Regions from separate parts of the Neobacillus sp. NPDC093182 genome, predicted to be linked through region 2. Evidence: predicted binding sites of a transcription regulator. Region 2 holds the regulator's gene; the other holds the start of a gene.

Region 1 (4,190 bases), on a different contig from region 2:
CGCCACTCTTTTCTAATGAGGAAAAGCCGTGTAAAATGCTTCGAAGCCCTCGTACTGCATGTAAGGCAGTGTCCCCTTCTAATCTATACGCCTGTAAAACACGCACAGTGAGGTCAACGATTTTAGAACCGGCATGCTGAATGTCCGCATCTTCCATATCCGGTGCCATCAAGGTTGCCTCATAGAGCCCAGGATGCTTCCGTGTAAAATTAATATAGGCTTTACTTATAGTCAGTACGGCTTCGTCTCCAGACACTCCGATGGCAGCTTGAGCTAATATTGCATGCAGCCGGTCTATCCCATAAATCGCCATTTTCTTTCTTAACCCGCCCAGCCCATCAAAATGGTTATATAAAGACGGAGGACGGATTCCTAATTTCTTCGCTAGATTTGCCAGCGTAACTTCCTGCATTCCATATTGGTCCGCTAACTCCGTTGCTGCTTCCAGAATCTCTGTTATTTCAAGTCCAACCTTTGGTCTTGGTGACATCCATCTCTAACTCCTTTAGTTCAATTTCTGCTCAAAACGTTTAATCGCCTTTTCCATTTCCCCTGCCGGATTCTCCAGCATTTCACCATGTCCGACAGCAAGAAGCTTAGGCTGGTAACTCACTAACTTCATTACACTAGCTAATGAAGTTTCCTTACTCCATGTACCAAGGGCTGGAAACGGAAACCATGGCTTCATGTCTCCTGCTGCTGCTAGCCCGCCTCTAGTTTGGTAGGCGTCTCCTGCAATCAGGGCTTTCGTGCGAGTATCAATGAACGACATCGACCCCGGTGTATGCCCCGGAGTTTCAATTGCTGCCAATGATCCGATTAGGTCTCCTTCTTTTAATAGTACATTTGCTCTGGTCTTCAGCTTCTTTGGGACGCCGCCCTTAATTGGAGTCTGGTGCTCATGCGCATCAAGCGAAGTGTCACCATTCAATATTCTGTTATCCCTCACCGAAATATAAACCGGTACATCTGGAAGGTCTTCCTTTATCCTATCAAGTGCACCCACATGATCCTCATGTGCATGAGTCAAAATTATTTTTGTAATTGGTTTCCCAATCATTTCTGCAGCCTTAATTATTCCCTTCTTACTATATGGAAGAGCTGCGTCAATCAAGGTTAATCCAGCCTCTTCCTCAACCAAATAACAATTAACCGGAAAGACACTTGCCATAAATGTAACCTGATATAAAAAACCGTTATTGAGCAACCTCACATTCCCCAACCCCTTTAACTAATATCATTAGTTTTATCTTAACTAATGATATTAGTTTTATCAAGAGCTTTTTGTAAAAAAAACTCCTTCCCTTTTCATTCGTATACCGCTTAAGTGAAGGTCCGAAAAAGGCGATTTCCGAATTGAAGAGCAGCATTATTCAATTTTGCAATAAAGCATTGTTTACAATTTGTTCAAATCTTTTTTACAGATATGTGAAATAATGAGCATTTTACCCTCAATTCAAGATTTATTTGTTATATTAGCAGTGTAATAAATATCTAAAACATATTTAACAAGGAGATGGCTTTAAAATGTTTATGAACTTTTTAAGAGAAAGTAAAATCGCGGCTGGAATATTAACAGTCTTACGTTTATATCTAGGGTATTCTTGGTTTACTGCAGGTTTAGGCAAGTTAACAGGCGGCGGGTTCGATGCTTCTGGTTTCTTAAAAGGAGCAGTTGCTAATCCAGTAAAAGGCCCAGATGGCAACATGGTTTACGGCTGGTACGTTAACTTCCTAGAAAGCTTTGCTTTACCAAACATTGATGTGTTTAACTTCATTGTTCCTTGGGGTGAAACATTAATCGGTTTAGGACTTATGCTTGGATGTTTAACAACAGCTGCTATTGTTTTTGGACTAGTAATGAACTTCTCTTTCTTCTTAGCAGGAACAGTATCTCATAACCCAACAGACATTTTCTTAGGATTCATCATCTTAACTGCTGGTTACAACGCAGGCCGCATTGGTCTTGACCGCTGGGTGGTTCCATTCATCCGCAAAACTGTTTTCAAAGGCAAAGAAACAGCAAAACAACTTGCGTAACAAAAAGTGCCTCAATCACATGTTGATTGAGGCACTTTATTATTAATAAATATTATCTTCTTCACCGCTTTCAAAACCTACACGATCCTGATACCAATTAGTAATTTGCGTAAGGATAGCAAATACTAAAAAGAAATTCATCGCCCATACATTAATAAATGGTGCCAAGCCGCCAAATTCAATTCCATGATACCCTTTAATTTTCATCACGATCAACGATTCTATAAAAATTAAAACAAAACCCAAGACACCAGCAACCGCCATTCTAATCATCCCGTTCCCTCCCTATCTACAATTTATGTTTAACAGATTTCCATTATATTAATAAAATAAATTTGACAATTTTGTGAATTTTATATCCCTATTATATGGCAAATTTCATAAGGACAACAACAAAAATCATTTGTGTTTTAGGAAGAAATTTTTTAACAGATTGAAAGATGAAGAAAGAGGCTTATAGTTATTGTTTTGAGGTAAAACGGAAGGATTTCATAATCATAGCTGATTACTTTTTTATCCAACGATATAATGATGTGCAGAACGTTACTATAGAAGCATAAATGAGGAACGTGTGAAAATTAACAAAGATCGTATTTGTGTATTGATTTAACCACGGAAAGCTGTAAATCTTTGATTCTTCATTCGCAGGCGGTCCGCCTAATTTCCGAATTAACTCGGAAACGTATGCAAATTCTAACACACTTGCAGCTAGCAGGACGATAAAGGAACCAACCATAATATCTCGCAAAGTGGAAGCTTTAAATGACGCTTCCTTAAGTTTTAAAAACAACTCATATCCAAAAAGAGCAAATGTCAACACGACGAATGGAAAAATAAGAATGACAGGATTACCATTATCTGAAAAGGACTCAGGACTAAATGTAAATTCCCTAACCATAACAATCGCAATGATACAAAGCAGGAAATAGATAATTATTTGCCTTGATAACATCACATCTCCCCCTATTAAAATAACTAAAAAAGGAATAATGCCTTATTGTTTATATATTCAAGAATAAGGACGTTATTCCCAGGTTATCAATAGACAAGTCAGAAGAAAGGATACAACGTGTCAAGATGACATACTATACTGTATTATAATAGGTTTTATATTAACTATGGAAATGATATGGAAAGCAGCAACTTAACAAAAGGTAAATGAGGTTTTATAATTGTTAGAACATATCTTAAAGGTACTCAAACAAATTGAAAAAGAGTATGATGTAAAAATCCTATATGCCTGTGAATCAGGCAGCAGAGCCTGGGGCTTTCCCTCCATTGATAGCGATTATGATGTCCGATTTATTTATGTTCATAAAAAGGAATGGTACCTCTCTATCGATCAAAAGCGCGATGTGCTGGAAGTCCCGAAGCATGATAAGCTTTCCATCCAAGTAGACAAACTGCTGGACTTGAATGGCTGGGAACTAGCCAAAGCATTGCGGTTATTTCGCAAATCGAATCCGCCGCTGCTGGAATGGCTGCATTCAAATATCATTTACTACCAGGGGTCCTCTGCAATCAATAAAATGAAAGAGTTAGAAAGCCAAATTTTTTCTCCTACATCTGGTATTTACCATTATTTAAAAATGGCAAAAGGTAATTACAGAGATTATTTAAATCGGGAGGAAGTTAAAATAAAAAGATATTTCAACATATTCCGCCCGCTGTTAGCAGCGAGATGGATTGAAATGCACCATGCATTTCCCCCAATTAAATTTACTCAACTGGTCGAGGATAACCTTCCAACCAGGGAGATTAAACTAGTACTCGACGATATTATCATGCTAAAAAAAGCGGGTGAAGTTCTTGATCCAAATCCTAGAACTGAGCTCATCAATCACTTCGTTGAAGCCGAGATTGACCATTTAGAGAAATATGCAAGGGAAGTATCAGTAAATAAATCCGACCCAACCGAACTCTTAAATCAATTGTTTCGAGAAACACTTGAGGAAGTTTGGGGTTAACATATAAAACTGCCACTATTAAAGATTGTGGCAGTTTTTATTTTTCAAGGAAAGCTTGAAAAACACACTAAAAACGAATATTATATAAAGGTTGTCAAAAAACGTTCGTGTTTTGGAGGAGCCTTATGTTTAAACTAAAAGAAAACCAAACAAATACAAAAACAGAACTGCTTGCGGGAATTA
Region 2 (4,190 bases):
ATAATAAATGGAAAAAAATTTTGCAAGTATGAAGCAGCAATTTTTTATTATTTTTTGCAACCTTACAAGTATGTGATTTACACGTGGGAATATACATAGTTTTTCCGATAACCTTAAAAATTGAAACAACCTTGCTTTTATTAGTACAATGAAGAATAGGGTAAAATATTTTCATTAGCTGCTTAAAGGAGATTTATTAATTTGAAAAGGGAATATTGGATTATTTTAATTGTCTATATAGCCATGCAGTTATCAAGCCTAGTGGGAATTCCAGGACTGATGTTCCTATTTGGCTACTTAGGAATAAATCAAGGGCTCGTTGTCCCCTATTGGTTAATTTTCAGCTTCACCCTTGCTCTGGTTATTATTCTTTTCTTATTACGAAGAGAAATAAAGAAACCAGGGTTGAATGAAAGAGGCAGTTCCTTTGGCTTTGCTGCCATCTGGGCTGTATTTGGTGTCTTCCTAGCCTTATTTGCCCAAGCTCTCGCTGCGAATATTGAACGGCTGATCGGGGTTGAAATGGGCTCAGAAAACACACAGCAAATTCTCAACATCATTGAATCCTTTCCACTTGCCATCTTAGTCAGTTCAGTAATTGGCCCAATATTAGAGGAAATTGTTTTTCGAAAAATTATTTTCGGCACTCTCCATAAACGGTTTAACTTTTTCTTCTCAGCGTTAATCAGCTCGGTTATTTTCGCCTTAGCCCATATGGAACCGCATCATGTGCTTCTCTATTCTGCAATGGGCTTCACTTTTGCATTTCTCTATGTAAAAACAAAACATATCCTTGTACCGATTTTTGCCCATGTTGCGATGAATACATTAGTTGTCGTCATACAGTCCGTTTATAAAGATGACATTGATAAAATTATTCGTGAGGCAGAAGGTATTCAAAACTTTATCGGAGGCTTTCTATGAGACGATCACCCTTGTTTTCCGGAATCATTTATATTGTACTTGGCTGCTTATTTACTTATTTTGCAGTTGAAGATGTCACCCAAAACGGATGGGGGTTCTTCAGTTACCTGCTCGTTTTACTTGCCACCTTTGACTTCGGATCTGGTTTAAGAATGATTTTCTTTTACAATAGATATAAAGACAAAATAAAAAAGTAGGATCATTAAAAAGCCTTTTCACTTTACTTGTGAAAAGGTCTTTTTTGTTTTTATTCTTCTATTTCCTCTGTAGGGTAGTGCTTCAGGAAGTAAATAAGTGATTGTAATTCAACAGCCAAGTCGATATGATGAACGCGAATAGATGAAGGAACATTTAACCTTGCAGGCGTGAAATTCAATATCGCCTTAATATTAGATTGTACGAGTCGATCCGTAATCAGCTGAGCCACTGGTGCAGGTACGGTCAGGATGGCAACATGGATTTCATCATTGCTTAAAACCTTCTCGAGCTCATCCATATGAAACACAGGCACATCTCGGATCGTTGTTCCCATTTTGTTCGGATCAACATCAAAAGCACATTCAATTTTTGTATTATTATTTTTTAAAAAGTTATAGTTTAGAAAGGCGGTTCCAAGATTTCCTACACCAATTAACGCTACTTTTGTTAATTCATCTTGATCTAGTGTTTTCCGAAAGAACGTTAATAGGTAGTTGACATTGTAGCCATATCCCTTTTTCCCTAAGGCACCAAAATAAGAAAAATCCCGGCGAATCGTTGCCGAATCCACCTTCACTGCCTCACTTAATTCCGCAGACGAAACCCTCTGTTTACCGGAAGAATGCAGATTCTTTAAAAATCGATAATATAAGGGCAGCCGTTTTGCTGTCGCTTGTGGTATTTTCATTGTTTCATTACTCATATTCTCCCACCCCTCATAAATAGTTGTTCATTTATCTAACTTGTTCTGTTCGGTGGAAATCCCCATTTTTCCCGCCGGTTTTTTCAACCAGATAGGTTTTTCCAATGACCATACCTTTATCCACTGCTTTACACATATCATAAACAGTTAAAGCACAAGTGGACGCAGCTGTTAACGCTTCCATTTCAACACCTGTATTTCCTTTTGTTTTGACAGAAGCTGCAATATTTAATGTAAAAGCCGTATCATGTTCTTTTTCCCAGGAGAAGGATATATTTACCCCCGTCAAAGGTATAGGATGGCACATCGGGATTAAGTCCCAGGTTTTCTTTGCCCCCATCACGGCAGCAACTTGTGCTACTGCAAGAACATCGCCCTTTTTCATTTCATTATTTGTTATTTTTTCATATATTTCTTTACTAACCGTAATGCTGGAATGAGCAAGTGCCGTACGAGCACTTTCTGGCTTATCACTAACGTCCACCATTTTCGCTCTTCCTTCTTCGTTAAAATGAGTAAATTCAGACATAAACAATATCCTCCCACAAAATCATACTATATTTTTAACAATTTGTCTGTGAAACTTTGAACGAATGATGAAAAATTTACATTTCTTTCTTTCGAGATATTTTCTTATTTTCTCCAACACTAAGACACTTTATTGCCTGCATTGTTGGAATAAGGTACACTTATTTTAGTAATAGAGGTGAAAAGCAATGATATTATTACAAGTTAATCAACTAGCAAAATACTATGGTGCAGACCTAATTTTATCGAATATAAAACTAGAATTACAAACTCGGGACCGTGTTGCACTTGTCGGGCGAAACGGTGCAGGGAAATCGACATTATTAAAAATTATTGCTGGGCATTTGTCACATGATGGCGGAGAAATCATTAAGCCAAAGGGAGTAAGCATTGGTTATTTAGCCCAGAATACAGGACTAGAGTCGAATTTGTCGATCTGGGATGAAATGCTGACAGTTTTCGACGAACTGAGAAGTATGGAAGCAGCAATTCGACACCTCGAGGTTCAAATGTCAGATCCTGCTGCTATTGAGGACACTAGCAGATACGAGAGAATCCTAAATGAGTACGATCAGCTGCAAGTGAAATTTAAAGAGCAGGGCGGTTATCAGTATGAAGCAGATATTCGCTCCATCCTGCACGGATTGAATTTCCACGATAGTGCGGTCATGATCTCTTCCTTAAGCGGCGGACAGAAAACGCGCCTTGCCTTGGGGAAACTACTTTTAACCAAGCCAGATATTTTAATCCTGGACGAGCCTACCAACCATCTTGATATTGATACTTTATCTTGGCTCGAACAGTATTTACAAGGCTATGATGGGGCGATCTTAATTGTGTCCCATGACCGTTATTTTCTAGATAAAGTCGTAACGCAGGTTTATGAAGTTTCACGTAAGCAAATTCAAAAATTCATTGGAAACTATAGTGCATATCTAGACCAAAAAGCTGCCAATTATGAACGCGATTTAAAGCTATATGAGAAGCAGCAGCAGGAGGTTGCTAATCTTCAAGATTTTATCCAGCGCAACCTAGCCCGTGCGTCTACGACGAAACGAGCTCAGAGCCGGCGTAAAAAACTTGAGAAAATGGATTTGATGGACCGTCCATTAGGGGATGAGAAATCTGCCACCTTCTCCTTTGAAATTGAGAAACAAACCGGAAATGATGTACTGACAGTGGACTCCTTAGCAGTTGGTTATGATGGACAAAATGTATCTGAGAATATTTCGTTGCGGGCATATCGAGGTGAAAGCATTGCCTTAGTTGGTCCAAACGGAATTGGAAAGTCTACTCTTTTAAAAACCATCATCAAAAAACTGCCTGCACTAGCTGGCACTATTCAATATGGTGCAAATCTAGCAATTGGGTATTATGACCAGGAACAGGCAGAGTTGACCTCGAATAAGCGCGTTCTTAATGAACTTTGGGATGATTGGCCTTTAAAAAGTGAAAAAGAAATACGGACCGTCTTAGGTAACTTCCTGTTTTCAGGAGACGATGTATTAAAAATCGTTTCAACATTAAGCGGCGGTGAAAAAGCAAGATTGGCACTGGCCAAATTAATGCTGGAGAAGGCAAATGTTTTAATATTGGACGAGCCTACGAACCATCTAGATCTCGACAGTAAAGAGGTACTTGAAAATGCACTAGTCGACTACCCTGGGACGATTATTTTTGTATCTCACGATCGATACTTTATTAACAGAATAGCCACCAAGGTTTTGGAGCTTAGCAAAAACAGCAGCACAGAATATCTAGGTGACTATGACTATTACTTAGAGAAAAAGCTGGAGGAAGAGGAACTCAAGGCTTTAGAGAGTGCGAACGTTGTAAA

Evidence for each region. The regulator Rex, encoded in region 2, represses fermentation and respiration genes when NADH is low (regulators of the CRP and FNR family bind a similar motif). The targets are predictions, from matches to a motif close to TTGTGAAATATTTCACAA.
Region 1: the regulator Rex is predicted to act here: its motif matches at 1,427-1,444, upstream of ACIQAA_RS06580 (DoxX family membrane protein).

What each region holds. Positions count from the first base shown of each region.
Region 1 is NZ_JBIVOI010000002.1:405,492-409,681, forward strand. It holds gene ACIQAA_RS06570 (TetR/AcrR family transcriptional regulator) at 1-490, opposite strand, end outside; gene ACIQAA_RS06575 (MBL fold metallo-hydrolase) at 506-1,213, opposite strand; gene ACIQAA_RS06580 (DoxX family membrane protein) at 1,528-2,040, shown strand; gene ACIQAA_RS06585 (hypothetical protein) at 2,083-2,313, opposite strand; gene ACIQAA_RS06590 (hypothetical protein) at 2,546-2,992, opposite strand; gene ACIQAA_RS06595 (nucleotidyltransferase domain-containing protein) at 3,213-4,007, shown strand; gene ACIQAA_RS06600 (NCS2 family permease) at 4,133-4,190, shown strand, end outside.
Region 2 is NZ_JBIVOI010000021.1:114,741-118,930, forward strand. It holds gene ACIQAA_RS28515 (CPBP family intramembrane glutamic endopeptidase) at 202-924, shown strand; gene ACIQAA_RS28520 (YdiK family protein) at 921-1,121, shown strand; gene ACIQAA_RS28525 (redox-sensing transcriptional repressor Rex) at 1,172-1,825, opposite strand; gene moaC (cyclic pyranopterin monophosphate synthase MoaC) at 1,857-2,354, opposite strand; gene ACIQAA_RS28535 (ABC-F family ATP-binding cassette domain-containing protein) at 2,542-4,190, shown strand, end outside.